Regions from separate parts of the Paraburkholderia nemoris genome, predicted to be linked through region 2. Evidence: riboswitches for the same ligand, from Rfam matches in the RefSeq annotation. Region 2 holds a riboswitch; the other holds the start of a gene.
What was found. A riboswitch is a leader RNA that binds a small molecule or an ion and turns the genes downstream of it on or off. The one in region 2 is predicted to bind glycine.
Positions count from the first base shown of each region.

Region 1: another riboswitch for glycine. It lies ahead of gcvT (glycine cleavage system aminomethyltransferase GcvT); the one in region 2 lies ahead of KHO33_RS02690 (D-amino acid dehydrogenase).

Region 1 covers NZ_CAJNBO010000009.1:159,650-174,537, forward strand. Annotated here, with positions in the region: gene KHO33_RS16120 (NADP-dependent oxidoreductase) at 1-446, shown strand, start outside; tRNA gene KHO33_RS16125 (tRNA-Arg) at 566-641, opposite strand; gene KHO33_RS16130 (c-type cytochrome) at 938-1,837, shown strand; gene KHO33_RS16135 (hypothetical protein) at 1,934-2,512, opposite strand; gene KHO33_RS16140 (UvrD-helicase domain-containing protein) at 2,613-4,703, opposite strand; gene KHO33_RS16145 (oxidoreductase) at 5,134-6,183, shown strand; gene KHO33_RS16150 (hypothetical protein) at 6,403-6,756, shown strand; glycine riboswitch at 6,936-7,035, shown strand; glycine riboswitch at 7,070-7,229, shown strand; gene gcvT (glycine cleavage system aminomethyltransferase GcvT) at 7,310-8,428, shown strand; gene gcvH (glycine cleavage system protein GcvH) at 8,492-8,872, shown strand; gene gcvP (aminomethyl-transferring glycine dehydrogenase) at 8,967-11,897, shown strand; gene KHO33_RS16170 (alginate lyase family protein) at 12,016-13,146, shown strand; gene KHO33_RS16175 (L-serine ammonia-lyase) at 13,175-14,563, shown strand.
Region 2 covers NZ_CAJNBO010000001.1:601,045-615,932, forward strand. Annotated here, with positions in the region: gene KHO33_RS02635 (thioredoxin family protein) at 1-316, opposite strand, end outside; gene KHO33_RS02640 (hypothetical protein) at 484-771, opposite strand; gene KHO33_RS02645 (MarR family winged helix-turn-helix transcriptional regulator) at 829-1,245, opposite strand; gene KHO33_RS02650 (DUF2628 domain-containing protein) at 1,430-1,810, shown strand; gene KHO33_RS02655 (sugar efflux transporter) at 1,940-3,262, shown strand; gene gnd (phosphogluconate dehydrogenase (NAD(+)-dependent, decarboxylating)) at 3,592-4,704, shown strand; gene KHO33_RS02665 (HAD family hydrolase) at 4,720-5,424, shown strand; gene KHO33_RS42575 (hypothetical protein) at 5,457-5,582, opposite strand; gene KHO33_RS42580 (hypothetical protein) at 5,905-6,027, shown strand; gene KHO33_RS02670 (hypothetical protein) at 6,060-6,266, shown strand; gene KHO33_RS02675 (phosphoketolase family protein) at 6,655-9,048, shown strand; gene KHO33_RS02680 (acetate/propionate family kinase) at 9,061-10,233, shown strand; gene KHO33_RS02685 (BON domain-containing protein) at 10,236-10,496, opposite strand; gene KHO33_RS02690 (D-amino acid dehydrogenase) at 10,847-12,058, opposite strand; glycine riboswitch at 12,234-12,327, opposite strand; gene KHO33_RS02695 (LysE family translocator) at 12,564-13,196, shown strand; gene KHO33_RS02700 (GNAT family N-acetyltransferase) at 13,222-13,755, opposite strand; gene KHO33_RS02705 (helix-turn-helix domain-containing protein) at 13,774-14,346, opposite strand; gene KHO33_RS02710 (YceH family protein) at 14,570-14,888, shown strand, end outside.

The sequences.
Region 1 (14,888 bases), on a different contig from region 2:
TGAAACTCGACGGCGCGGTCGACTACCGCGCGCATCCCACACTTGAAGGCTTGCAGTCGGCGCTGCAGGCGGCGACCGGCGGCGTCGATGTCTATTTCGACAACGTCGGCGGCATGATCACCGATGCGGTGATTCCGCTGATCAAGCGCCGCGCGCGGATCGTGATCTGCGGCGCGATCGCTCAATACGACGGGGGTCTGGACACGCCGGACCTCGCGCCGCGCTTCCTGCAGCACATGCTGTTTCAGCGCGCGACGATCCAGGGGATTCTGGCGCGCGATTTCACACACCGCATGGATGAAATGTTGCAGACCGTCGCACCATGGGTGAAGAACGGTGAAATCGTTTATCAGGAGACTTACGTCGATGGGTTTGACGCGTTGCCTCAGGCGTTGAATAGCCTGTTCGAAGGGAAGAATCTCGGGAAGCTGTTGGTCAGGGTGTGATCGGGTGAGATGAAGCGGAAGGCAGACGGTCGTGACGACCGCTGTCGTTCGCGACACAACTGCTCGGATGAACAGGGATGCAAAAACAGGGGGAAATCGCGTTGAAACTCGACCAGAAATGGTGCGCCCGGCTGGGATCGAACCAGCAACCCCTGCCTTCGGAGGGCAGTACTCTATCCATTGAGCTACGGGCGCTTCAACACGAAAGCGCGGCAACCTGAACAGGAGCGACGCCAAAGCGAGACCGAAAGGATACCCGGTTTCGGCCAAACCGTCCACCGGACGGCCTATATGGCGGGATTGCGCGCCTTCTGCACGCCATCCCCACAGTGCCAGCCGCACCCCGCGATGCGGGTAAACGCCTGCTGAACACCTCGCCGCGCCCCTCGCCGCCGCCGAAATGTTGCGTCTATAATCGTCCGTGCCTGATTAAAGAACAAGAAGTTGCCGTCACGCTGTACCGCTCACATACCCACGGAGACGAGACAAGCATGAGCGAAGCACCACACGGAGCCCCAATCAAAACCCCCGGGCAGCTCATCGCCGCGATCATTGCCAGTTTTGCGGTACCGATCGTCATCATCGTTCTGCTAGTGATCTACGTCGATAATTCGACGCGCACGGGCGCCGGCACAGACAGTCTTTCCGACGCCGAGGTCAGCGCGCGCATCAAGCCTTTCGCGCAAGTCGACATTCGCGACGCCAACGCGCCGCGCGTCTACAAGACCGGAGAAGAGGTCTATAAGGCCGTTTGCTCCGCGTGTCACGCGTCGGGTGCGGCAGGCGCGCCGAAATTCACCAATACCGCCGACTGGGCGCCGCGCATCGCGCAGGGCTTCGACACGTTGTTGCACACGGCGCTCACCGGCAAGGGCGCGATGCCCGCGCGTGGCGGCACCAGCCCGGACGACTACAGCGATTTCGAAATCGCCCGCGCAGTGGCTTACATGGCGAACAATTCCGGCGCGAGCTTCCCTGAACCGGCACAGCCGGCAGCAGGTGCGGCAGCTGCCGCGTCCGGCGCTGCTGCCGCGGCGCCGGCGGGTGCTTCGGACGCTGGCGCCGCACAAGCCGCTGCTGCGATGGCAGCCATGGCCAGCGTGCCGCAAGCGGCTGCGCCAGCAGCAGGCGGAGCACAAAGCGCGGACGCCTCGCAAGCCGGCAAGGCGCTGTACCAGCAGGTTTGCCAGGCGTGTCACGCGGCCGGCGTGCTGAACGCACCGAAGTTTGGCGACAAGGACGCATGGGCGCCGCGCCTGAAAGAACCGATGGACACGGTCTACAACTACGCATTGCACGGCAAGGGCGCGATGCCGGCCAAAGGTGGTTCGACTGCCTCCGACGCGGACGTGAAAGCCGCCGTCGACTACATGGTCAGCGCGGCGAAATAAGACACTTCCGGCTGTTGTCGCAAAACAAAAAATCCCTGCACCGTGGCGACACGGGCAGGAATTTTTTATGCGAAGTGCGTTTTACGCGCCGTCGGTTCAGGCGCCCGCCGATGCAACTGCAGGCCGGCTGAACGCCTCGACAAATGCCAACGCCGGCGTGCTACGCGCCAGCGACGTCAAATGCGTGTGCAGATCGGCAGGGACGAGCCACGGATAGCTCAGCCCATCTTGCAACGCTTCGAGCAATTTGCCGTCGACGTCCGGCACGACATCCATGCGTGCGATGTGGATGTGAAACCCCGTGACGGCCGGCACCGCATCGAAAGTCCACCGATACAACCCGTGACCGACGCGTAATGCGCCGGTTGCCCGTTCGCGCATCACCACCAGCCAGGGTAAAGCGTCGATCGTGCCGTTATCCACCGCGAGCGAATCGCACACGTAGTACGTGCGGCACTGCGCGTACTGCGCGCCGAAATCGGTGACGAGCGTTTTCGCGATCGCATCGGTACCGACTGTGCGTGCCGGAAACGCGATATTCGACGTGGCGAGCGAAATGGTGAGGACCGCATCCGGTGCGAAAGCCTCGCCAATGCGATTAGCACGCGTGTTGTCTTTCGCATCGATGTAGGTTTCGAGCGCGCGGCGATAGTGCGCGAGCGGGGGCGTGGACATGCGAGCGGTCTCCGATTGACAGGCCGCGCCACTGTAGCGTGCGTACGTCGAAAAACGGCCGATGCACCTGCCGCGCACGGGGTCTTGCACCTCCCCACGCTCAAGGCTTCTGCAACAACGCCTTCAAACTCGCGAGCCGGTCTTTCGGCGACATCGGCGCTTCTTCGGGCGTCGGCGGCGGAGCGTCGTCCAGCAGCATCTCTGGGATAAAGCGTGAGGGCTCACACACCACGGTTTCACGCGCGCGTTTGCGCTTCTTGCACCAGTTCAAATGCAGGCTGCGTTGTGCCCGCGTAATCGCGACGTACATCAGACGGCGCTCTTCCTCGATGCGCGCGTCGTCGATCGGCTCGTCGTCCGGGCCGCCACGGTGCGGCATGATGCCTTCTTCGACGCCCACCAGAAACACGTGCGGATACTCCAGCCCCTTCGACGCATGCACCGTTGAAAGCCGCACGGCGTCCGGATCTTCCTCGCGGCCTTCAAGCATCGACATCAGCGCGACGGTCTGGATCAGGCCGAGCAGGCTCTTGCCGGTATCGCCGAGGCCGTCGGCGGTGTCGTAGCCGGTTGCCTCGCTCTTCTCCGAACCTTCGGGTTCAGCCTTGGTGCCCTTGCGCTTCAACCATTCCATGAACTCGAGCACGTTCTGCCACTTGGACTGCGCCTGACGTTCATCGAACGCGTCGTACAGATAGGCTTCGTAGTGAATCGCGTCCATCAGTTCGTCGAGCAAGGTCCCAGCGGCATCCTTCTCGGCGCGATCGGTGAGGCGCTGCATGAAGTCGCAGAACACGCGCATCGGTTCGATCTGACGCGGCGACAGGCGCGCCTCGATGCCGCCCATGTACACCGCTTCGAACAGCGACACCTTCGCCTGGCCCGCAAATGAGCCGAGCGCTTCGAGCGTCGTATTGCCAACACCGCGGCGCGGTGTGGTGATCGCGCGGATGAATGCCGGGTCATCGTTCGCGTTGGCGATCAGGCGCAGATACGCGCAGATATCCTTGATCTCGGCTTTGTCGAAGAACGACTGCCCGCCCGACAGCACATACGGAATCCGCTCGCGCCGCAGCACCTGTTCGAAGATGCGCGCCTGGAAGTTGCCGCGGTACAGGATCGCATAGTCGCGGAAATTCGCGCGCCGCTCGAACTTGTGCGCGGACAGGCGGAACACCACGGATTCAGCCTCGTGCTCTTCGTCGTTGCAAGGCGTGACGGTGATCGTGTCGCCCATTCCGTGTTCGGACCAGAGCTTCTTTTCGAACAGCTTCGGGTTGTTCGCGATCACGTTGTTCGCGGCGGTCAGAATGCGCACCGTCGAACGGTAGTTCTGCTCGAGCTTGATCAGATGCAGCTTCGGAAAATCCTTGCTGAGCTGCCCGAGATTTTCGAGCGTCGCGCCGCGCCAGCCATAAATCGCCTGATCGTCGTCGCCGACCGCCGTGAACGCCGCGCGCTTGCCGGCCAGCAGTTTCACCAGTTCGTACTGGCACGCGTTGGTGTCCTGATACTCGTCAATCAACAGATAGCGCAGCTTGTTCTGCCAGCGGTCGCGCACCTGTTCGTTCTTCTCGAAGAGTTCGGCGGGCAGGCGGATCAGATCGTCGAAATCGACCGCCTGATACGCATGCAACGTCGCCACGTAATTGCGGTAGACGATCGCGGCCTGATGTTCGTCCTCGTTCGCGGCGATCGCGATCGCCTGCTCGGGCATGATCATCCCGTTCTTCCACAGCGAGATGATCGACTGGATCTTGCGGATGAAACCCTTGTCCGTCGAGCCGACCTGCTCCTGGATCATGCCGAAGCAGTCGTCCGAATCCATGATCGAGAACTGCGGCTTCAAACCGACGTGCTCCGCTTCCTGCCGCAGAATCTGCACGCCGAGCGAGTGGAAGGTGCAGACCGTCAACTGATTGACGGGCACTTTACGGCCTTCCTTGCCGGGCGTGGTGAGCGTCTTGCCTTCGAGCAGCTTGCCCACGCGCTCGCGCATTTCCAACGCGGCCTTGTTCGTGAACGTGACGGCGGCGATGTGGCGCGGCTCGAAGCCTTTGGCCTCGATCAGGTGGGCGATCTTCTGCGTGATCACGCGCGTCTTGCCGCTGCCTGCGCCGGCGAGCACGAGACACGGACCGTCAAGATAACGGACCGCTTCATTTTGAGCGGGGTTCAGGCCTGCGGACATCGTCAGTGGATGGGTAATGCGGTTGAGGGCGCTTGGGTGCGGAATCGCGAGACCGAAGGCCCGGGGGCATGCTGCGCGGGGCGGGCGGCTGGCGCGCGTGCCTCGGTGTGAGGGGCGTTCCGGCTCGCTACGATCCGCGCGAGAGGAGCGATGTTAACACGGATGCCCAAAGCGGATGCCGTGACAGATGCGCTGTCGGACGGCCAGGAAAGGGGGCCGCAATGGCAGCTCGCCCGACGACAAAAACGGAGGCTCAACCCGGTTGCCCGGAACACGGCCACAATTACCATCCGGGCGCCGCCAAACAGGCGCCGCCAGCAAACGCCTGCGACGATGCTGACAGTCCGCCTTCGGGACATGCCACAATTACGCTGTTGCGCGCCGTCGCCGCGGTGGCAAAGCGGCGCGCCGTTTTTGCAGGAAGACACGCATGTCCGCATCGCTGAAGATTGGATTGATGGGTTACGGTTTTGCTGGCGCGACCTTTCATGCGCCGGTGATCGAGCACTGCGGGCGAGCCAGCATCGCAGCCATCGCGACGAGCCAGCCCGAGCACGCGCTGGCCGATTACCCGCACGCAAAGGTGGTGGCCGATCTCGACGCCCTGCTGGCGCTCGAGGAAATCGACTGCGTCGTCATCGCCACGCCCAACGACACGCACTTCGACCTGGCGCGCCGCGCGCTGGAAGCGGGCAAGCACGTGGTGGTCGACAAGCCGGTCACGCTCACCGCCGCCGACGCCCACACGCTTGCCAACATTGCACTGGCTCGCAGCAAGCGGTTCGTGCCCTTTCATAACCGCCGCTGGGACGGTGATTTTCTGACCGTGCGGGATCTGCTTGCCAGCAGAGAGTTGGGACGCATCACGCAATACGAATCGCATTTCGACCGTTTCCGGCCGGAAGTTCGGCAGCGTTGGCGCGAGGAGGCTTCGCGCGGCGGCGGCCTGCTATTCGATCTGGGACCGCACCTGATCGATCAGGCGCTGGCTCTGTTCGGCGCACCGCAGACCGTGTCCGCGACGGTTCGGACGCATCGCGATCAAGCCAGTGCACCGGACTACGTCCATATTCAGCTGGGATACGGTGAGTTCGAGGTGGTGTTGCATGCCAGCGCGTTGACTGCGTACGTCGCGCCGAGGTTTACGATTCACGGCACGCAGGGGAGCTACGTGAAATACGGGCTCGATACGCAGGAAGATCAGTTGAAAGCCGGCTTGCGGCCTGGCGATGACGGGTTCGGCGCCGGCAATGCGCCCGGCGTGCTGCGTGTGCTCGAAGGCGATCAGGAAGTCGAGCGGGAGGTGCCTACGCGCAATGGCGAATACGTCGGCTTTTATATTGCCTTGGCGGATGCCATTCAGAACGGCGCGAAATTCCCCGTCAGTGCTCAGGACGCAGTCGACGTGATGACGATTATCGAGCTTGCAGCCCGGAGTTCGGAGGAAGGCGTCCGGTTGCCGTTTGAGCGCATTCGCTGACGTTTTCCTGCGCCACGGGGCGCTTTCTGCGCCACGGGGCGCTTTCTGCGCCATTGGCGGCAGCATGCGGACCATGCCGCCGCCAATGGCAAAAGCCTGACAACCCCGAAAGGAACATAACGTTACAAATAACCCCGCCTCCGCGGTCAGCGTGAATCCCCAACAATCCGTTGCTACCCCGGTAGCACCACAAAACGACAACGACCTCCCGGAGAGTCCATGCCCCGAATCGTCCGCGCACTTGCAGCATGCGCATTGCTCAGTTCTCTCGCCGCCTGCGTGGTGGCCCCTCAGCAACCCGCGCCGGCGCCGCGCCCTAACCCGCAACAGATCGCGGATCAGCGCTTCAACCAGGTCAACGGCCGTATCGACAACCTGAGCCGCCGCATCGACGCTCGCGTCAACCAAGGCTACTACCCGCCCCCGCAAGGCGGCGCGTTGCACCATCGCCTCGACGTGATCCGTCAGGAAGCCCACGACATGGCGGCGCAACACGGCGGCGGCCTGTCCGGCGACGAACAGCGCGTGCTGAATCAGGAACTGGACAACGCGGCACACGCCATCGGCGAATAAACCGGCGCTTAGTCGCGTCGCTTAATCGCGTCGGCTAATCGCACTGGTTCAGGCACCGAAGCAAAGAAGCGCGGGCATCACGTCCCGCGCTTTTTTTGACTGTCACGAATCCGCAGCACCAACCCCCATGCCCCTTGCGGGCCTTTATTTGACAAGCCCCCGGCCCTCGCGTACATTCGCCGCACGCGTCGGGAGAGCGTGCTGGCCGCAGAAATCGCAGGCCGCGCCGCCGAAGGGGCACACCCGCAAACTCTCAGGCAAAAGGACCGACTGCGTCGAAGAACCCGCGCCCAGGCAACATCAAGGCATCGGTTTTTCGCACTCTGGAGAGCGGCAGTAGCCGTCTGCATCGTTTAATCGAGCAGATTCTGGCAAGCTGCCCACCGAAGGGGCGCGCGTTTCACCGTAGCGATCACGGCTTCACTATCGCTCGGTAGCGCAATCTCTCAGGTATCGAGGACAGAGGGGTCATGCAACGCAATCGCTCGCAGGCATCAGCCGCGAGGCGTAGCGCCGCATGGCCTTTTTTGTTTCGCGAGACGCCTGAGGCCCCATGACCGAACTCAAACACACCCCGCTCAACGCCACCCATCGTGCGCTCAACGCCCGCATGGTCGATTTCGGCGGCTGGGACATGCCCGTCAACTACGGCTCGCAGATCGACGAACACCGCGCCGTGCGCACCGACGCCGGCATGTTCGACGTCTCGCATATGTGCGTCGTCGATTTCACCGGCGAACGCGTGCGCGCCTTCTTCGAACACGCGCTGGCCAATAACGTCGGCAAGCTGCAAACGCCGGGCCGCGCGCTCTACTCCTGTTTGCTGAACCCGAATGGCGGTGTGATCGACGATCTGATCGTCTATTACTTCAGCGAGACCCACTTCCGCCTGGTCGTCAACGCCGGCACCGCAGAGAAAGACGTCGCCTGGTTCACCAAGCTCAACACCGAAGGCAGCTACGGCCTGACCATCACGCCGCGCCGCGATCTGGCGATCGTCGCCGTGCAGGGCCCGAACGCCCGCGATAAGGTCTGGCAAGTCGCGCCGTCCAGCCGCACCTCCACCGAACTCCTTAAGCCGTTTAACGCCGCGATCGTCGACAACACGCCGTTTGGCGAATTGATGATTGCCCGCACCGGCTACACCGGCGAAGACGGTTTCGAAATCGTCCTGCCTGCTACGTCCGTCTGCGAATTCTGGGACGCATTGGTGCGTCAAGGCGTGCGCCCTGCGGGTCTCGGCGCGCGCGACACGCTGCGTCTCGAAGCCGGCATGAACCTCTACGGCCAGGATATGGACGACAACGTCTCGCCGCTGGACGCCGGCCTCGCCTGGACCGTCGATCTAAATTCGCAGCGCGATTTCGTCGGCAAGGCCAAGCTTGAGGCCGATGGCTCACAGGCCTCGTTCGTCGGCCTGATCCTGCTGAAGGAAAACGGCAAGGCGGCAGGCGTGCTGCGTGCTCACCAGAAAGTCGTCACGCCGCACGGCGAAGGCGAAATCACCAGCGGTACTTTTTCACCCACGATGCAGGAATCGATCGCCTTTGCGCGCGTGCCGAAAGGCGTGCAGCCGGGCGACACCGTTCACGTCCAGATTCGTGACAAAAACGTACCCGCAAGCGTGGTAAAACTGCCGTTCGTACGCAACGGCAAAGTGCTCGCAGTTTAAGCAGCCGGCGCGTGCGACATATCTTTTAAGTTCATACCGAATAACACCGCATAGGAGCATCCGATGAGCATCCCGGCCGATCTGAAATACACCGAATCGCACGAGTGGGTCCGCACCGAAGCAGACGGCACGCTGACGGTCGGCATCACCGACCACGCGCAGGAAGCGCTCGGCGACATCGTCTTCTTCGAAGTCCAGGAACTGGGCAAGACCGTCAACGCTGGCGACACCGTCGCCGTGATCGAGTCGGTGAAAGCCGCTTCCGATATCTACGCGCCGGTCTCTGGCGAAATCATCGAAGCGAACCCGGCCGTCGCCGACACGCCGGATGGCGTCAACAGCGCGCCGTACGAGAACTGGCTCTTCAAGATCAAGCCGGCTGCGGACGCATCGCAGGATCGCTTGATCGACGCGGACGCGTACGCCAAGGCCGTCGGCGCCTGATTCACCGCAAGTTGCACCATTACGTTTAAACCCGACAGGCGCGGCGCGTCCGATTCGACAGTCGAACGGACGCCCGCACCGCCAGGAACACCTCATGAAGCTCGAACACCCGGATCGTCTGATGAACCGCACTCCTCTCTCGCTCGCCGCGCTCGAAGTGCATGACGCCTTCGCTGAACGGCACATCGGCCCGGATTCGGCCGACCAGCAAGCGATGCTCGAAGCCCTCGGCTTCGCGTCGCGCGCCGCGCTGATCGACGCGGTCATTCCGAAGACGATCCGCCGCACCGAAACGCTGCCGCTCGGCCCCTTCGCCCAGCCGAAGAGCGAAGCCGAAGCACTCGCCTCGCTGCGTGAGCTGGCGGACAAGAACCAGGTGTTCCGCTCGTATATCGGGCAGGGCTATTACAACGCACACACGCCGACGGTGATCCTGCGTAACGTGCTGGAAAATCCGGCGTGGTACACCGCGTACACGCCGTATCAGCCGGAAATCTCGCAGGGCCGTCTGGAAGCGCTGCTGAACTTCCAGCAAATGATCGTCGACCTGACGGGTCTCGCGATCTCGAACGCATCGCTGCTCGACGAAGCCACCGCCGCCGCTGAAGCGATGACGCTGCTGCAACGCGTCGGCAAGCCGAAGTCGAACGTGTTTTACGTCGCCGACGACGTACTGCCGCAAACCATCGAAGTGGTGAAGACGCGCGCCACGCCGGTCGGCATCGAAGTGAAAGTCGGCCCGGCAGCGGATGCGGCGAACGCGAATGCGTTCGGCGTGTTGCTGCAATACCCGGGCGTGAACGGCGATGTGCGCGACTACCGCGCACTCGCTGAAGCCATCCATGCAGCAGGCGGCCACGTGGTGGTCGCTGCCGATCTGCTCGCGCTGACCGTTTTGACGCCGCCGGGCGAATGGGGCGCGGACGTGGCCGTCGGCAATACGCAGCGTTTCGGCGTGCCGGTTGGTTTCGGCGGTCCGCACGCGGCTTACCTCGCCGTGCGCGATGAATTCAAGCGTCAGATGCCGGGCCGCCTCGTCGGCGTGACCGTCGATGCACAAGGCAATCCGGCACTGCGTCTCGCACTGCAAACGCGCGAACAACATATCCGCCGCGAGAAGGCGACCTCGAACGTGTGCACCGCGCAAGCGCTGCTCGCGATCATGGCCAGCATGTACGCCGTCTATCACGGCCCGCACGGTCTGAAGACGATCGCGCTGCGCGTGAACCGCATTGCGGCGTTGCTCGCAGCCGGCGCGAAGAAGCTCGGTTACACGCTCGTCAACGACACGTTCTTTGACACGCTCACGTTCGAAACCGGTGCACGCACCCAGGCGCTGCATGACGCGGCGACGGCGCGGCGCATCAACCTGCGCCGCGTGAGCGACACGCGTGTCGGCATCTCGATCGACGAAACCACCACGCGCAGCGATCTGGCCGATCTGCTCGCAGCGTTCGCGCAAGCGGCATTTGTCGACGAAGTCCCGCAGATCGACACCCTCGACGCAGAACTCCCCGCAGAGAACACGGTGCCTGCCGCGCTCGAGCGCACCAGCGCGTACCTCACGCACCATGTGTTCAACCGTCATCATTCTGAAACGGAAATGCTGCGCTATCTGCGCAGCCTGTCGGACAAGGACCTCGCGCTCGACCGCTCGATGATCCCGCTCGGCTCCTGCACGATGAAGCTGAACGCGACCTCGGAAATGCTGCCGGTCACGTGGCCCGAGTTCGGTCAGATTCACCCGTTCGCACCGGCTGAGCAAACAGTCGGCTACCGCGAAATGATCGATCAGCTCGAACAGATGCTGGTCGCGGCCACCGGCTACGCTGCGGTGTCGCTGCAGCCGAATGCCGGCTCGCAAGGCGAGTATGCAGGTCTGTTGATCATTCACGCGTACCACGCATCGCGCGGTGAAGGCCATCGCAACGTCTGCCTGATTCCCGCTTCGGCGCACGGCACGAACCCGGCATCGGCGCAGATGGCCGGCATGCAGGTGGTCGTGGTGGCTTGCGACGCGCAAGGCAACGTCGATATCGAAGACCTGAAAAAGAAAGCCGAGCAGCACGCCGACAAACTCGCGGCGATCATGATCACGTATCCGTCCACGCACGGCGTGTTCGAATCGAACGTGCGCGAAATCTGCGAGATCGTGCATGCGCACGGTGGCCAGGTCTATGTGGACGGCGCGAACATGAACGCCATGGTCGGCCTCTGTGCGCCGGGTCAGTTCGGCGGCGACGTCTCGCACCTGAATCTGCACAAGACCTTCTGTATTCCGCACGGAGGCGGCGGACCGGGCGTCGGTCCGGTTGCAGTCGGCGCGCATCTCGCGCAATTCCTGCCGAATCAGATTTCGTCGGGGTATGAGCGTGCGCCGAACGGTATCGGCGCTGTTTCGGGCGCACCGTATGGTTCCGCTTCGATCCTGCCGATTTCGTGGATGTACATCGCGATGATGGGCGCGAAGAACCTCACGGCCGCCACCGAAACCGCGATCCTCAACGCAAACTACGTCGCAAACAAACTCGCGCCGCATTACCCGGTGCTGTACTCGGGCCCTGGCGGACTGGTCGCGCACGAATGCATTCTCGATCTGCGTCCGATCAAGGAAACCAGCGGCATCTCCGTCGACGACGTCGCCAAGCGACTCGCCGACTACGGCTTCCACGCACCGACCATGAGCTTCCCGGTGCCGGGCACGTTGATGGTCGAGCCGACCGAATCGGAATCGAAGGAAGAACTCGACCGCTTCATCGAAGCGATGATCGCGATCCGCGAGGAAATCCGCGCAGTAGAAAACGGCCGCTCGGACCGCGAAGACAATCCGCTCAAGCATGCGCCGCATACGGCGGCGGTAGTCATCGCCAACGACTGGAAGCACGCGTATGCGCGCGAAACCGCCGCGTATCCGCTGCCCACGTTGATCGCCAAGAAGTACTGGCCGCCGGTCGGCCGTGCGGACAACGTGTACGGCGACCGCAATCTGTTCTGCTCCTGCGTGCCGATCGCCGACTACGAGTAAGCCGGCCCGCAAACCGCGCAGCGCCTCGAAGGTTGTAAGCAGGCGTTGCGCGGTTCTGTCGCTTGTGTCCGCAAACGGCTAACATCACACACCGAATCAGCCTAACGAGGAGTTTCGCATGGCGCGACAGGTGCGATTGATGCAAAGCCGGACCGAAATCAGGCGAACCCAAACATGGCAGCAGGCTTGCACGCTATTGCTGGCTGGCGCGGCGGTGCTGCTGCCGCTACGGCAGGCGCAGGCCGCAATGAATTTTTGCGCGGCGCCCGCGCTGCAAACCAGCGAACGCACGAACGCCGATCCAGGCGTCAAGGCGCTGGTGAGCAATGTACTGGCACATCTGAACGACCCGCCGCATGCGCTGGCGAAACTGCATACCGAAGGCACGCTGCCGCACGAGGGCATTTACGATCAAAGCGTCGAGGCCGAGAAGGATCTGGATCTGCTGCGCGACGCCGCGCTCGCCTGGCGCGCAACCAGCGACGACCGTTATCTGAAACTGGTCGACCGCCTGCTGTATGCATGGGTCACGACTTATCAACCCAGTTTCAATCCGATCGACGAAACCCATTTCGAAGGCCTGATTCTCGCCTACGACATGACCGCAAGCGCGTTGCCGGTAAAGACGCGCAATGCATCGATGGCGTTCCTGACGAAGCTCGCCAGCGGCTACATCGAGCAGATCGACGCGCAGCCGCGACCGCTCACGGGCACGTTCAAGAACAACTGGCAAAGCCACCGGATCAAGCTGATCTCGATGGCCGCGTTCACGCTGGACAACCGCAAGATGATCAACGCGGCGCAGCGCCTGTTCGACGAGCATATCGGCGACAACATTGCGCCGGACGGCTCGACGTTCGACTTCGGCGAGCGCGACGCGCTGCACTACGTCACCTACGACCTGCAGCCGCTCGTGACCGCCGCGCTTGCCGCGCGCCGCCACAACCGCAACTGGTTGCCGGAGAAGGGAGCGAACGGCGCGTCGCTGCAAGCCGCGCTGAACTGGCTGACGCCGTACGCGGATGGCAGCAAGACGCATGAAGAATTCGTGCATTCGAACGTTCCGTTCGATGCCAAACGTCGCGAGGCCGGTTTGCCCGGCTATTCGGGTCAATGGGATCCGAAAAACGCGACGGAACTGTTTCACCTGGCGGCGCGTCTAGACGGACGCTATACGCCGATCGCGCTGCAGCTCGCACCGACGCCGCCCGCATGGCTCGCCGTGTGCTTACCGCTGCCGGCGCGCTAAACTAACTTTTATCAGCAGGGAGCAGTAAATGGCAGTCAGCGTGTTCGACCTCTTCAAAATCGGCATTGGTCCGTCCAGTTCGCATACGGTCGGGCCGATGCGTGCGGCGCTGATGTTCGCGCAAGGGCTCGAACGCGACGGGCTGCTTGGCGCGACGGCATCGGTGAAAGTGGATCTGTATGGGTCGCTCGGCGCGACCGGCAAGGGTCACGGCACCGATCGCGGCGTGATGCTCGGCCTGATGGGCGATGCCCCTGACACCGTCGATCCGGACACGATCGCGCAGCGGCTCGAAGCGGTGAAGGCGTCGCGCAAGCTCGCCTTGCTCGGCACGCACGACGTGCCGTTCGTCCAGAAAGATCACATTTCGTTTTATCGCCAGGCGCTGGCCGAGCATCCGAACGGCCTGAAACTGCGTGCACTCGATGCACAAGGCGAGACGCTGCGTGAGTCGACCTATCTGTCGGTTGGCGGCGGTTTTGTGGTGACGGCGGGCGCGCCGAACACGAAGGTGCTGAGCGCCGTCGAACAATTGCCGCATTCGTTCCGCAGCGGCAACGAATTGCTCGCGCTGTGCAAATCGACCGGCAAGAGCATCGCACAATTGATGTGGGAAAACGAACGCGTCTGGCATACCGAAGAAGAGACGCGTGCGGGCTTGCTGAAGATCTGGAATGTGATGCAGTCGTGCGTGTCGCGCGGTTGCGGTATCAACAATCCAGATGCCGACGGTCACTTGCCCGGTCCGTTCCAGGTGAAGCGCCGCGCGCCGCAGTTGTATCGCGCGCTATCGGGCAATCCTGAGCTGGCGCTGCGTGATCCGCTGTCCATGGTCGACTGGATCAATCTCTACGCCATCGCCGTGAATGAAGAAAACGCTGCGGGCGGGCGCGTGGTCACGGCGCCGACCAATGGCGCGGCAGGCATCATCCCGGCCGTGTTGCATTACTACACGCGTTTCATGCCGGGCTCGAACGAGCAGGGTGTGATCGACTTCCTGATGACGGCAGCGGCAATCGGCATTCTGTACAAGCTGAACGCGTCGATTTCAGGCGCGGAAGTAGGATGCCAGGGTGAAGTAGGCGTGGCCTGCTCGATGGCCGCGGGTGGGCTCGCCGCGGTGATGGGCGGCACGCCTGAGCAAGTCGAGAATGCTGCCGAGATCGGCATGGAACATAACCTCGGGCTGACGTGCGATCCGGTCGGCGGGATGGTGCAGATTCCGTGTATCGAACGCAATGCGATGGGCTCGGTGAAAGCCGTGAATGCGGCGCGAATGGCGCTGCGCGGTGACGGCACGCATTACGTGTCGCTGGACTCTGTGATCAAGACGATGATGCAGACCGGCGCCGATATGAAGACGAAGTACAAGGAAACGTCGCGCGGTGGGTTGGCGGTGAATATTGTGGAGTGTTGAGGGCGGCAGGTGTGCGACCACCACACGACGCCCAATGTGACTTGGGAGGCGCGCGCCGCCCCGACATCGGCATGCGCACCACCACACCTTAGTTGTACGCGTCTTTGCAAGCAAGCTCCGTGGTCTTTGTCCGGGAGACTCGATAACACCTCGAAGGGACATAAAGCGCCTTTGCTCGGCTCCACAAATAGACGACCTTCGTTTCGGAAAAACCGGGCGCCGCTTGGGTTAGCGTGACCCATTGCGTCGGCCGAGCAGATCTCCCTGGGCTTGGAACCGCTTTAATGCTGGCTACAGGCGGTGATGTCAAGACGACGCACCATCG
Region 2 (14,888 bases):
CCGACGCGAAAGCCTCGGCTATCTCGGTGGCGTTAGCCGGGCGCACAATGCGTGCGACTTCGGCGCCGTCGCGCATGAAGATCAGCGTGGGCCAGAGTTTCACCTTGAAGGACCGGCCCAGCGGGCGGCCGGGACCGTCTTCGATTTTCAGATGCCTGATGCCGGCATGCGGCTCGAAAGCTTTTGCGATCGATGCTTGTGCGCCCTGGCAGTAGCCGCACCAGTCGGTGCCGAATTCTATGACCGTGACGCCCGGGAAGGCGTCGACTTCGGCTCGTGCGGGCGCTTTGGGGGAATAGGCTGTTCGGGTTGCCATGAGTGCTCCGGTGCTTTTTTACCTGTGCCGGCAGGGCTTTCCACGGTCGCGGAGTCTCGCTGCCTGTCGATTTTTGTAAGAGTAGCAGCTATGGTCAGGATCGTCAGTGCGGGTGGCTTTGTCTGTGCGCAGGCAAACCCAGAACGCGGCCCGAAGCGCAAAACCTGCTACCTCGTGCATTGCGTGACCGCCTGAGCCAAAGCATCCTGACCTGCGGGGTTCTGGAAAAAGTCCTCGACACTAACGTGTTGTTCCTCGGCCAGTGCCTGCAAACAGCGCTCATTGTTGCTGCGTATGGCAGCGGGCGCGCAGGCAATTGCGATACCAAGCAGGACACAGAGCGCAATCCCGATCACGCCGCCAAAAATCCAGTTCGCAGACCACCGCACATGGCCGGCAGAAAACCTTGCGCCCTTGCGGATCGCTGTGCAGTGCTGACTCGCCAGATCATCCATTTACGCCTCTCGTTATAGTTAGCAAGACAACCATTTGGTTAAAAAAAGCGCCTTACCTTATCCAAGCGCTTTTCGCACGCCGTGCATGGAGGTAACGGCTGCTTCAAACAACTCTGGCCCAATCTTCGCTCGCAGATTTTTTGCAATTTGCGCGCTGGCCTCGTTGATCGGCCGGTCCAACGCCTTGCCGGCCCGCGTGGCATACACGCGCCATTCGCGTCCGTCGGTTTCGCCCTGACGACGCTCGATCAAGCCCTTGTCGCTCAGGTTATCGATCAGCCGCGTGGCAGTGGGGCGGGCGATGCCCAGCAGATCCGCCACCTGGCTGCTCAGGCAACCGGGCGTGGCCAGCACGACGCGCAGCACGAAACCCTGCGGCGGCGTCAGCCCGAATTCGGCGTACACGAGACCCCATTCGCGCTCGGCAAGCCGCGCCAATGCGGATGAATTGAAGTAAAGGCAATGATCGAACATGAGCGCTATTGAAACTCAATATGGTTAGCAAGGCAACTAAAATTTGCCGGAATGTATCTCACTGTTTGGGAGCCACCAGCGGGTGCATCGTCGCGCAAATTTCACACAAACGCATATTCTTGCAAGCGTGACATGTTAAACGTCATGATTCGCTCTCAAGGCATCATCGCGTTCAGGAAAGGACATGGCAGAAAAGATCTACCTTCGGCACCCCGGTAAGGATGAAACCGCCGCGGTCGCCACCGGTTTCAGTTGGGGCGCGTTGCTATTGGGCTTCGTCTGGGCCATGTCGAAGAGAATGTGGTTTGCCACTTTCATCATGCTGGCGGTCAACACGTTGCTGTTTTTCTCGGGTTTGTGGGGGGAAACGATCGGCACGATCGGGCTGGTGCTGTCGGTGCTGTTCGGCGTTGCCTGTGGTGTTTACGGCAACCAGTGGCACCGTTGGACGCTCGAGCAGCGCGGATACGTCGTGGTGCGTCCGGCGGGCGAGGGCGGTTCGGTGGGAGCGGATAGTGCTCAAGCTCAAGCCGCTCATGCACGTCCGCCTAAGCAAATCCCCTGAATTGGGATATGAGGGTCGCAGGTTTACGCGCCCGCAAGCTAGGCCGATAATGCCCCGGTCGTTCCGGCCACGAAGTCTGCGCCGCACATCGCGCGTCGCAGACTCGCTTTCCCTGACCCACCGCCACCCGTGTTGAAAACCTCCCGTTTTTTCGACCTGCTGCACATCCCTGGCTTCAAGCCGCTGGCCGCCGCCACGCTCATGCTCGGTGTGGCCATGTCGTTCACCGCGCCGTATCTGTCGTTGTTCGGCGTAGAGCGCGCCGGCATGACGCCGCTCAAGCTTGGCATCTTCATGACGTTGATCGCGGCCAGCGGGGTGCTCGCCAGCACCTTTGCCGGCCGATGGAGCGACGCGAGCGGACGGCATCGGCCGTTGCTGCTGGCGGCGCTGGTGGCCGCCGCCCTCGGTTATCTCTGTCTATGCGTAGTGCGTGACTACCGGCTGCTGCTGGCCGTCGGCATTGTCTTCATCGGTGCGGGCGGCTCGGCCATCTCGATGGTGTTCTCGTTCAGCCGCGCGGCGCTGCCGGTGCCGGACCCCGCGGAACGCGCGTTCGCCAGCGCCACCTTGCGGACCATTCTCTCGGCGGCGTGGGTGTTCGGGCCGTCGGTGGGCGCACTCGTTCTCGCCGGCGCCGGCTTCTATGGGCTCTTCCTGTTCGCGGCGGCAAGTTTTGCGGCTTGCGCGACCATCGTCTGGCGTATGCGGGAACCGCAAGGCCATCTGGGCGATCACACGGTCGAAGACACGGCCTCGGAACCGTCGGCCTCGATCACCGTACCGCCGCTGACCGCGCCCGGTGAAGAAGCGCACGAGGACTTGCCGGGCGTCGCCTCGCAGAACGACATCCGTCGTGCCGTGGCCGCGCTCACCTTGCTCGGGCTCGCCGCGAACGCCACCATGATCGTGCTGCCGCTCTACATCGTGCACGGCCTGAACGGCACGCATCTCGACGTGTCGGTGATGCTCGGCCTTGGCGCCTTGACGGAAATTCCGATGATGCTCGCGCTCGGCGCGAAGTCGTCGACGCTGCACAAGCCGAACTGGCTGGCCGCCTGCGCAGCGGTTCACGCGCTGTATTTCGTCGCGATGTCGATGGCGGGGAGCGTCCACGTGCTGATTCCGATGCAGATACTCAACGCGTTTGTGGTCGCGGTGACGTCGTGCCTCGGCATGGTCTACGTGCAGGATTTGATGCCGCACGCGCCGGGCCGCGCGACGGCCTTGTTCTTTAACGCGGCGCGGGTCGGCTCGATTCTCTCGGGCGTGTTGTCGGGTTTGCTGGTTCAGGCATTCAGCTATCGCGGCACGTTCCTGTTCTGCGGATTGCTGGCGCTTTGTGCGCTGGTGCTGTTTGCGGTGCCGGGTTATCGTTATCCGCTCATGTGGCGCGCGGTGCGGCGTTTCGCGCTCCAGCAATACGAGAAGGTCCAGGCGCGGCGACGTTAGGGCTTGCAGTCCACGCGTGGCGCGCTCCTCGTGCGCCCGAACCGATCCGATCTAATGGCCAAATGCGGCGGCGCCCGCGAAAGCGTCCCGCTTTATCCTGTGCCAGAAGTGTAAGAAGGCAGTTAGCTAAATCGAAGCCTGCGTCCTGAGCGCAGCACGCACCGACGCACGTCCGGAACTTCTGGCCGCGCAAAACCTCTGCAAAGAAGCGTATCGTCGTTTGATGCAGGCGGGGCAGCGCGTTTCACTGCATGAACGGTGCGAGCCTGCTACCGTGTGTCCGTCGGACCACGCGAAACGCAACTACAGTTAGGAGAGCCACTTGCCGCATGCAAAGCGCGCGGCATGGCCGCAGCACACCGAGCCAGATCGAGCACGCAACGAGACACTTTCCGGAGCGAGATATGCAGCTAGGCATGATTGGATTGGGACGCATGGGCGCGGACATGGTGCGTCGCCTGACGAAGGGCGGTCAGCAATGCATCGCTTACGACGTGCAACCGGCGGCGGTGGAAAAACTGAAACAGGACGGCGTCGCGGGCGCCGCATCGCTGGAAGACCTGGTCGCGCAACTGCAAAAACCGCGCGCGGTGTGGCTGATGGTGCCCGCCGCGGTGGTCGACAAGACGCTCGAGAACCTCGTGCCCTTGCTGGAGCCCGGCGACATTGTGATCGACGGCGGCAACTCCTATTACCACGACGACATTCGCCGCAGCGCCGAGTTGGCGAAGCGTCAGCTTCACTATGTGGATGTCGGCACGAGCGGCGGTGTTGCGGGACGTGAACGCGGCTACTGTCTGATGATCGGCGGCGAGCCTGAAGTGGTGAAACGGCTCGAACCGATTTTCTCGACGCTTGCGCCGGGCGCGGGCGCAGCGCCTGCCACGCCGGGGCGCACGGCCGGTGCCAGCACGGCCGATCAGGGCTTCCTGCATTGCGGTCCGCAGGGCGCGGGGCACTTCGTGAAGATGGTCCACAACGGTATCGAATACGGCATGATGGCCGCGTATGCCGAAGGCCTGAACATTCTGCGTCACGCCGATGCAGGCAAACACGCGCGCGAAGCCGATGCCGAAACGTCGCCGCTGCGCCGTCCCGAGCTTTACCAATACGAACTGAATCTCGCCGAGGTCACCGAGGTATGGCGGCGCGGCAGCGTGATCGGCTCGTGGCTGCTGGACCTGATAGCAGGATCGCTTGTCAGCGACGCCGATCTGCAAAGCTACGCCGGGCGCGTATCGGATTCGGGCGAAGGGCGCTGGACGGTAGCGGCGGCGATCGACGAAGGCGTGCCGACGCCGGTGTTGAGCGCGGCGCTATTCGCGCGTTTCAGCTCACGGGGTGACGCGGATTTTGCCAACCGGGTGTTGTCGGCCATGCGGCATGACTTCGGCGGACACGTCGAAAAAGCGGCCACGCCGGCCGATGGACACAAGAGCTAATTCAGGGGAGCCGCGATGCCAACCTCCAATACCACGCCTCACGACGTCGTCTTTCTATTCGATTGCGATAACACGTTGCTGGACAACGATCATGTGCTGGCGGATTTACGCGCACAGATGAAACGGGAATTCGGCGAGCAGAACTGTGCGCGGTACTGGGAAATTTTCGAGGGCCTGCGTGCGGAGCTTGGCTACGCCGATTACCTCGGTGCGTTGCAGCGGTATCGGCTGGAGAACCCTCGGGACACGCGCCTGTTGTTGATGTCGGCGTTTCTGATCGATTATCCGTTTGCGAACCGGCTGTATCCGGGGGCCTTGGATGCGATCAAACATGTGTCGCAGTGGGGGCCGGCGGTGATTCTGTCCGACGGCGATGTGGTGTTCCAGCCGCGCAAGATCGCCCGCTCGGGCCTATGGGAAGAGGTCGGGGGACGGGTTCTGATCTACATCCACAAGGAGCAGATGCTCGATCAGGTGATGGAGTGCTATCCAGCCCGGCACTATGTGATGGTGGATGACAAACTGCGGATTTTGACCGCCATGAAGAAGGCCTGGGGGGAGACGCTGACTACGGTTTTTCCGCGCCAGGGGCATTACGCTTTCGATCCCAAGGAGATCTCCAGCAATCCGCCTGCGGATCTGACTATCGAGAGGATTGGGGAGCTGGCTGATATCGACGTCGATATGCTTCTCAGCGGCGGAACAGTTGGGGGCGCTTAGGTTTTCTGCGGTTCGGCCCCCGGGGTGACTTGCTAGCCAAGGCCCAGCAGTTTGACCAGCAAGCCGAACACGCCCACCAGCACGGCGACGCCGGCGCACAACAGCACGAGTGAGAGAAGGAGAATCAGGGGCCCTTTGAGGCGGCTGGATGTCGACATGGTGGCCGGTCACATAATGGGCGAGCAGCAGAGGACGCGCCAGATGCGGCCCGCCATCGCGCATTTAGCATGGAGAGCTTAATCGCATTCACTTAATGTTCACTTAAAGTCCGGCGCAAGACCACCAGCCTCTGCCGCGCCAACGGCCCGTCGGCCGGACCGTCCAACACCGTACAGACACGGCGGCCAATTGAGCGCATGATCCTTGCTTGGCGCGCGTCGTAACCTGATTTCCTCAAAATCGGCCGCGCGCTCAATCGGATGCCCACTTTCACGTCGCAGGCGCTCAAACGCAGTGCGGCCGGCGGGCCAAGGAGAAATCATGACATCCGCAATCTGGGGCATCGTAGCAGGCATGGCGCTGATGGTCGGCGCTTCGATGTACCTGCGTCAGCTTCGTCTCCTGCACCGCCCGGACCCCCGTTGGACTGGCAAGAAACGTTGATTCGTCCCACATCCTCGAAAAAGGGAGGCACCATGTCACCAGTACCTGCTCCGCGACGTTCGCCGTCGCCGTTACGTCAGTCCGATTCGCCTGGCGCCGTGCGCGACCGGCGCGCGGAACTAGGCCGCGCCGACGAAGCGCGCGCCGAACAACGCGAACGCGACGACACGCGCAACGATCCCAATGCCAGCAAATGGCGCTACCAGCCACCACAGCGGAAAGAGAAAGAGCCGGTGTAAGGTCTGCAACTGAAGGGCCGGCAACTGAACACCCGCGAAAGAACGAACACACAATCGAACGGGCGCTAGCCAACGTTCGGGTCGGCAATCGGATCGGCCATTTCCCTATCGGCGCTTGCCGCGCCTACACGAAAGCGACGCACACGTGTCGCAAGATCAAGCTTTGGACGATCGCGCCGAACCATGACGCGCGCTTCCTGTCACACCCCTGACGATCACCGGCCCGCCCCCAGGAGCCTTGTACAAGGGATCTTTGCCCTACGCTTGCGTTATGTCATGCGCATGACAAGGCGGCCGTCATTGCCGGTTTTTCTTCACTGATCGCGTCGCGAACAATCGCAGCAGCACCCGCTAACCAGCCTGACAGTCCTTTTCAAGGAGTGGCGCCATGGCCGAAGCAACCTCCCGTCCGACCCCGCCGAAAATATTGGAGCCCGAAACGTTGCGCAAGATGGACCGCTACTGGCGTGCCTGCAACTACCTCTCGGCCGGCATGATCTACCTGCGCGACAACCCGCTGTTGCGTGAACCGCTCAAACCCGAACACATCAAGAACCGCCTGCTGGGCCATTGGGGCTCGGACCCGGGGCAAAGCTTCCTGCTGGTGCATCTGAACCGGCTGATCAAAAAGCTCGATCTGAACGTGATCTATATCGCCGGCCCGGGCCACGGTGCGCCTGCCACGCTGGCGCATTGCTACCTCGAAGGCCATTACTCGGAAATCTATCCTGACCGCAGCGAGGACGAAGCCGGCATGCGGCGATTCTTCCGCCAGTTCTCGTTTCCCGGCGGCATCGGCTCGCATTGCACGCCCGAAACGCCAGGTTCGATTCACGAAGGCGGTGAGCTCGGCTATAGCCTGTCGCACGGCTACGGTGCGGCGTTCGACAACCCCGACCTGATTGTCACGGTGATGATCGGTGACGGCGAGGCGGAAACCGGGCCGCTCGCCACCTCATGGCACTCGAACAAATTCCTCAACCCGATCCGCGATGGCGCGGTGCTGCCGGTTCTGCATCTGAACGGCTACAAGATCGCCAATCCGACGATCCTCACGCGGATTCCTCGCGAGGAACTCGAAGCCTTGCTGACCGGCTATGGCCACAAGCCGTATTTCGTCGAAGGCGACGATCCGGACACCATGCACCAGCAAATGGCCGCGACGCTCGAACAATGCATCGGCGAAATCCGCGCCATCCAGAAGCATGCGCGTGAAGCTAATGATGCGACGCGTCCGCGCTGGCCGATGATCGTGCTGCGTTCGCCGAAAGGCTGGACCGGGCCGAAGGAAGTCGACGGCCATCAGGTGGAAGGGTCGTGGCGCGCGCACCAGGTGCCGGTGCTCGATCCGGTCACGAATAGCAAGAGCCTGAAGCTCGTGGAGAGCTGGCTGCGCAGTTATGAACCGGAATCGTTATTCGACAAAGCGGGGCGCTTGGTCGACGAACTGCGCGAACTTGCGCCCGAAGGCACGCGCCGCATCAGCGCCAATCCGCATGCGAATGGCGGCCTGCTGTGTAAAACGCTCGACCTGCCGGCGTTTTGCGACTACGCGGTAGCGGTGAAAAAGCCGGGCGGCTCGTACACGTCGCCTACCGAGGTGCTCGGCACGTTTCTGCGCGACGTCATGCGCAACAACATGACGAACTTCCGCGTATTCGGCCCCGACGAAACCGCGAGCAACAAGCTGACGGCGATCTACGAGGCCTCCGAGAAAACCTGGGTCGCCGAAACGATGGCAAGCGACGCCGACGGCGGCGAACTCTCCGTGGACGGCCGCGTGATGGAGATGCTGAGCGAACACACGCTCGAAGGCTGGTTCGAAGGTTACGTGCTGACCGGACGCCATGGGCTGTTCGCCACCTATGAAGCGTTCGTCCATGTGATCGATTCGATGTTCAACCAGCACGCCAAGTGGCTGGAGAAAGCGAAGCGCGATCTCGGCTGGCGGCAGCCGGTGCCCTCGATCAACCTGCTGATCACGTCGCTGGTATGGCGTCAGGATCACAATGGCTTCACGCACCAGGACCCGGGGTTTCTTGATGTCGTGACCAACAAGAGCCCGGACGTGGTGCGCATTTATCTACCACCGGACGCGAACTGTTTGCTGAGCGTCGCCGATCATTGTTTGCGTTCACGCGACTACGTCAACGTGATCGTGGCCGACAAGCAGCCGCATCTGCAGTATCTCGACATGGACTCGGCCGTCACGCATTGCACCAAGGGCATCGGCATCTGGGATTGGGCGTCGACGGATCAGGGTGTCGAGCCGGACGTGGTGATGGCGTGCGCGGGTGACATCGCGACCATGGAAGCGCTTGCCGCCGTGCAGATTCTGAAAGAGCGCTTTCCCGAGTTGAAGATCCGCTTCGTCAACGTGGTCGACCTGTTCCGCCTGATGCCCGAACATGCGCATCCGCACGGCCTGTCGGATCGCGATTTCGATTCGTTGTTCACCACCAGTGCGCCGGTGATTTTCAACTTCCATTCGTATGCGTCGCTGGTGCATAAGCTCACGTACAACCGCACCAATCACGGCAATCTGCACGTGCACGGCTACCACGAGAAAGGCAACATCAACACGCCGCTCGAACTGGCGATCATCAATCAGGTAGACCGTTTCTCGCTGGCTATCGACGTGATCGATCGCGTGCCGGCGCTGCGCGGCGTCGGCGACCACGCGAAGGAGTGGCTGCGTGGACAGATCATCGAACATCTTGCTTATGCGCATGCCGAAGGCATCGACAAGGAAGAGATCCGCAACTGGACGTGGAAGGGCTGAGCGGAGCGTGCCATGGCGACTCATGAGAAGACCGGCGACCCGGCTCCGACGATTCTGGTGTTGAACAGCGGTTCGTCGTCGCTGAAGTTTGGGCTGTTTGCACACTCCACGTACGCCGGTGGCGATGAAACCTTGCTGCTGGAAGGGAGTGCCGAAGGTATCGGTCGCGGCGACGGAAGCTTGCGTATCAAATCGCCTGACGGCCGCGTGCTGGTGCAAGAACAGGATGTGCTGGAGTCGCAGACCGACGCGTTGCAGAAGCTCGCGCGCGTGCTTGCGGAGCAGAAGCACGGGCGTCCTGCTGCGGTGGGGCATCGAGTCGTGCATGGCGGGCCGCATCTGCGAACGCATCAACGTTTGACACCTGAAGTCCGGCAGCGCTTGAAGGACGCCGTGCACTTCGCGCCCTTGCATATTCCACCGGCGCTGGCGCTGATCGACGAGGCAACGAAGATTTTCGGCGACGCGGAGCACTTCGCCTGCTTCGATACGGCGTTTCATTCAACACTGCCGACGCGTGCGGCGCAGCTTGCGTTGCCGCGCCGTTACGCGGAGGCCGGTGTGATTCGCTACGGCTTTCACGGGCTGTCGTATGAATCGCTGGTGACTCGGCTCGGCGCTGATTTGCCGCCGCGAGCGGTGTTCGCCCATCTGGGCAACGGCTCGAGTTTATGTGCGTTGCAGGACGGCAAATCCGTCGATACGTCGATGGGTCTCACGCCGACCGGTGGTGTGCCAATGGGCACGCGCAGTGGCGATCTCGATCCGGGTGTGCTGCTGTACTTGATGCGCGTGGAGAAGCTCGATGCCGATGCACTGGAGACGCTGTTGAATCGCCAGAGCGGTCTCGCCGGTTACGCCGATGGCGAGAGCGATATGCAGGCGCTTGAAAAGCGCGCCGCGGCGGGCGATGCGAATGCATTACTGGCGCTAGAAGCGTTTGCTGCAGCCGTGCGCAAGACGATCGGCGCCTATGCGGCTTTGCTGGGCGGCATCGATTTGCTGGTGTTCACGGGTGGAATCGGTGAGCACAGTGAGGAGATTCGTAAGCGAGTGTGCGCGGGGCTTGCGTTTTTGGGGCTATCGGAAGGGGATTCAGCGGGGAAGGTGAGGGCGATTCACACCGAGGAGGAGAAGCAGATTGCGAGGCATTGCCGGAGGCTGTTGCAGGCCGGCTCCGGCTGAGGTTATTCGGTTTTGATCGTAGTGAGGTCCGAGACGCCGGTTACGCCAAACAGACGGGCGACATCTTCGAGTGCGGCGGTTCTTTGCTGCTCACGGTGAAGTTCGCCCTGCAGCGTGATGCGGCCGTGGGAGACCTTTACTCTTATCGCGTTTTTGGGCACCGCGGCATCCCACGCTAACCGCGTTCTGGCTTCAGCCGCGACCTGTCCATCACTCAGGCGCGAGCTCGGGTCGTTGCGTGTGACAGAGCGGGATCTGGTCATGGAGATTCCCTCGGGAGTGGGCCGCAATTGGACAACACTAGCAGATGTAGCGGGTTTTACCTTTGGGGACGCTTCGCCAGTTGCGTGTCAAATCAAGTCCAGGTCAATAGCTAGGGGAACGGCCGAATTGAGCCAAGGCTTACCGGTTGCTGAACCCCTAAGCGTGGGTACTTTCAAAGTCGCGGGATCCTGCAGCGGAAATCTCTGCCATCACCTGCCGCGCGATGCGGTAAGTGATGACAGAAGTCGCATGGGCGTCACCATGGAAGTGCGCCCGCTCAGGGATGTCTGGCGCTACGCAAGCGATGTCGCAGCATAGGGCCGATGTTCGCCGCGCAGGCAAGCAGGCCCTATGAAACAACCCCCGCCAAAACCTGCGCCGTAGCCGCCGACAACGTCCACCCCAAATGCCCATGCCCGGTGTTATAAAAAACGCCGTGCCGTTTGCCGCGGCCAACCTTCGGCAACATACTTGGCAACATCGGCCTTAACCCCGCCCAAGGAATCACCTTCGAAGTCGACACCTCAGGAAAATACCGTCGAGTCCAGTCGACCAGCGGCGCAATCCGATCCGACCGGATATCCCGATTGAATCCATTGATCTCCGCCGTCCCCGCAACCCTAAACCGATCCACGCCGAGCCGGCTCGTCACGATCTTCGCGCTGTCGTCGAGCAAACTGACCCACGGCGCGTTCTGCTGACTCACTTCATCGTCGAGACATACGGTGATCGAATAACCCTTAACCGGGTAGACGTTCACGTGATCGCCAAGCATCGCCGCGAAGTCGCGGCTCTTCACACCGGCGCACACCACGATCCGCTCGAAAGCAAACCGTTGCGATTCACCTTCCAGATTGACCATCAACGAAAAGCGTCCCTCAGCCGGCTGCTCGATCGACGTAATTTCCGCGTCGTAGTGAAACTCGACACCATGCCGCACGCAAGCTTCAGCCAACCCACGCGTGAACTTGTGAATATCGCCAGTGGAATCGGATGGCGTAAAAAACCCACCAAAAAAATCACCATGCAGCGTGGGCTCGATCGCGTGCAATTCGCTCGACGTCACCGGATTCCGCTCCAGACCACCTTCGCGCAGCAGTTCATTTACCTTGCTGGCCGCATCGAATTCCTTGCGCGTCTTGTAGATATGCAAAATCCCGCGCCGCTCCAGATCGAAGTCGATCCCTTCGCGCTCGGCAATCGAAAACAGGTGCTCGCGCGCGGCAATCGCGAGCCGCACCGTTTCGACCGTGTTCGTCCGGTAATGCGGGATCTGCCGCAGAAATTCACCCATCCACGAATACTTGTGCCACGTGGGCATCGGATTGAGCAGCAGCGGGGCGTCGCGTGTGAGCATCCAGCGCAAGCCCTTGAGCACCGTGGCCGCGCTGTTCCAGACTTCGGCATTGCTGGCGGACAACTGGCCGCCGTTGGCGAACGAGGTCTCCATCGCCGCATAGCGATGGCGTTCGAACACGGTGACGTGGTGGCCGCGCTGCGCCAGGGCGTGCGCAGTCGTAACGCCGGTAATGCCGGCGCCGATAATGGCGATTCGTGACATGACATGGTCCAGAGTAGTTGAGCATCACCGGTGTCGATTTCGTGTCGAAACCGGCGTCGATGCCCCATCTGTCCATGTACCTGAGAGTTTCTTCCTGTGAGCATACGCATCGCGATGCATGCGGTATGCAGGGAATCCCCTTCGGTGGGCGCGCATGGCGCCGCTCTCCAGATGTTCCAGCTGCGCGGTCCTTTTGCCTGAGAGTTTCCGGGGCGGTTGCTCCGTCGGCGTCGTCACAATCCTCTGACGATCTCTCCCGCGCTGCATTGCAGAACGGCTAGACGATACCGGGCAATAAATTTCGCCGCAAGTGTTTCTTTCGATGCAACGCGCCATCTGAGCAGTACGGCGCCATATGCAACGGCGCGTCCGCCCCACTAACTAGCGCAATCAAAGCCATTCAACTGCCTATAGGGACTTTTTATGTGGGGGTTTAAGGCTTGAACCGGCGGCGTCGGCTATATTTGGCGGCATTGCCCGACTTCAATTCCCACAGGAGAACGCCGTGCCCGCTGCCACAACGCTGCTTGCCTTTGCCCTGGTCTCGCTCGGCATGGTGCTCACGCCCGGCCCGAACATGATCTATCTGATCTCCCGATCGCTCTGCCAGGGGCGGCGAGCAGGGCTCGTGTCGCTCGGCGGCGTCGCGCTCGGCTTTGTGTTCTACATGTTTTGTGCGGCGTTCGGTATCACCGCGCTGCTGTTGACGGTGCCCTACGCGTACGACGCGCTGCGTTTCGGCGGCGCGCTCTACCTGCTCTATCTGGCGTGGCAGGCGGTCAAGCCGGGCGGCCGCTCGCCGTTCCAGGTGCGCGACCTGCCGCACGACAGCCGCCGCAAACTGTTCACCATGGGGCTCGTCACGAACCTCGCGAATCCGAAGATCGCGGTGATGTATCTGTCGCTGCTGCCGCAATTTATTTCACCGGAGCACGGCAGCGTGCTCACGCAGTCGATCGCGCTGGGTTGCGTGCAAATTGTCGTCTCCGTCACGATCAACGCGTTGATTGCGATCATGGCAGGTTCGATCGCCGGGTTTCTCGCTGGGCGCCCGGTGTGGCTGCTGGTGCAACGCTGGCTGATGGGCACCGTGCTCGCCGGTCTGGCCGTGCGCATCGCGCTCGATTCGCGCCGTTAAACCACGCGATGCAGACTCGCCTGCGTCACGCTCGTAGCGTCTTGTACATGATGGTGGTTGAATCGAGCCGCTCCTCCAGTGTGTCGCGGCAAAACTGCGGGATCACACCAGCCGTTTGATAACCCAGCGCGGCATAGAGCGGCTCGGCCTTGTCGCCGGTGCGCGTATCGAGCGTCAGCAGGCTGCGCTGTAGCTGGTGCGCACGGTGTTCCAGTTCCGCCATCAACGCTTTGGCGATACCCAGGCGTCGGAACGACGGATGGACCAGCAGCTTGCGCACCTCGGCGCGGTGACGCTGGTTCGGCATCGTGTCGTAATCGAGTTGCACGGTACCGGCGATCGCCTCGCCATGGCGAGCAACAAAAAGCACGAGCGCGCCGGCACGCAGCGACGGCAGCACCTTGCCGCTCCAGAACGCCTCACTTTCCTCGACGCTATACGGCAATACAAAGCCAACGCTCGCACCGTCATGGACGCAGGCACGCAGCAGCGCGCCGAGTTCGGGCAGATGGCGAACGAGGTCGTCGGCGGAAAAGGTCGTGATGGTGGTCGCGTTCATGTTCATGGTGGCTCGAACTCAGACGATGAAGAGGATGTAGCGCGCCGCGCTATGCGAGGGCGTGACGAAAGCACTGGGGCCGAACAACTGGTAGCGCAGACAGTCGCCGGGTTGCAGATCGTGACTTCGGCCGTCGACGGTGATCTGCAGTTGCCCTTCAAGCAGGATCAGATGATGTTCGAGGCCGGCTCTCGGCGACGCGTCGTAGGTGATGCGCACACCTGCATCGAGCTCGCACTCCAGCGCCTCGCCGCTCAGCGCCTGCGCCGGTGGCGACACGGAGCGGCGCCGGAAGCCGACGCTCGGGTCGACCCAGACCGGCTGCGCATCGCGTGGCACCAGCGGCGCGAAGTATTCTTCGACCATGTGCATGAGACGCGACATCGGCAGGCCGTAGGCAACGCAGAGCTTGCCCAGCACGCTCGCCGTGGGGCTCACGGCGGCGTTCTCGAGGCGCGAGAGGGTGGCGCGGCTGACGTTGCTTAGTTTGGCGAGATCGTCGAGCGACCAGTTGCGCTCGGCGCGTAATCCGCGCAGACGCTGGGCGATGCGGCGGTCGATGGCGTTGTCGTCGGTGAGCGTGTTTTCCATATCAGGGAAATTATCTCGAATATGGGAATCCGTCAACGAAACAAAAATGCGCAGACGCGGATGCGAACGCGTTCCGGGCACGCTTCGCCATTGCGGAGATTCGTACACTGCGAGCGGCCGGGCCGTTTATCATAGTGGCCACAAACTAAAACCTGCCGCCCGGCTGTGCAACGGTAAGGCACACCATTCACGAGACCCGGCGGCGCATGCCGCGACATCTTCTATGAACTCCACTCCCGACGCTGTTTCCCGTCCCTCCATCCGCGCTTTGACCTTGCTTGAAGGGCGCGTGCTCGGCGTGCTAGTCGAAAAGCAGCACACCGTGCCGGACAGTTATCCGCTTTCGCTGAACGCACTGACCTTGGGTTGCAATCAGAAAACCGGCCGCGCGCCCGTGATGAATGCAACCGAAGCCGAGGTGCTGACCGCCGTCGACGGATTGAAGCGGCTGAGCCTGGTGATGGAAGGCAGCAGCAGCCGCGTGCCGCGTTTCGAGCACAACATGAATCGGGTGTTGGGCTTGCCGAGCCAGTCGGCGGCGT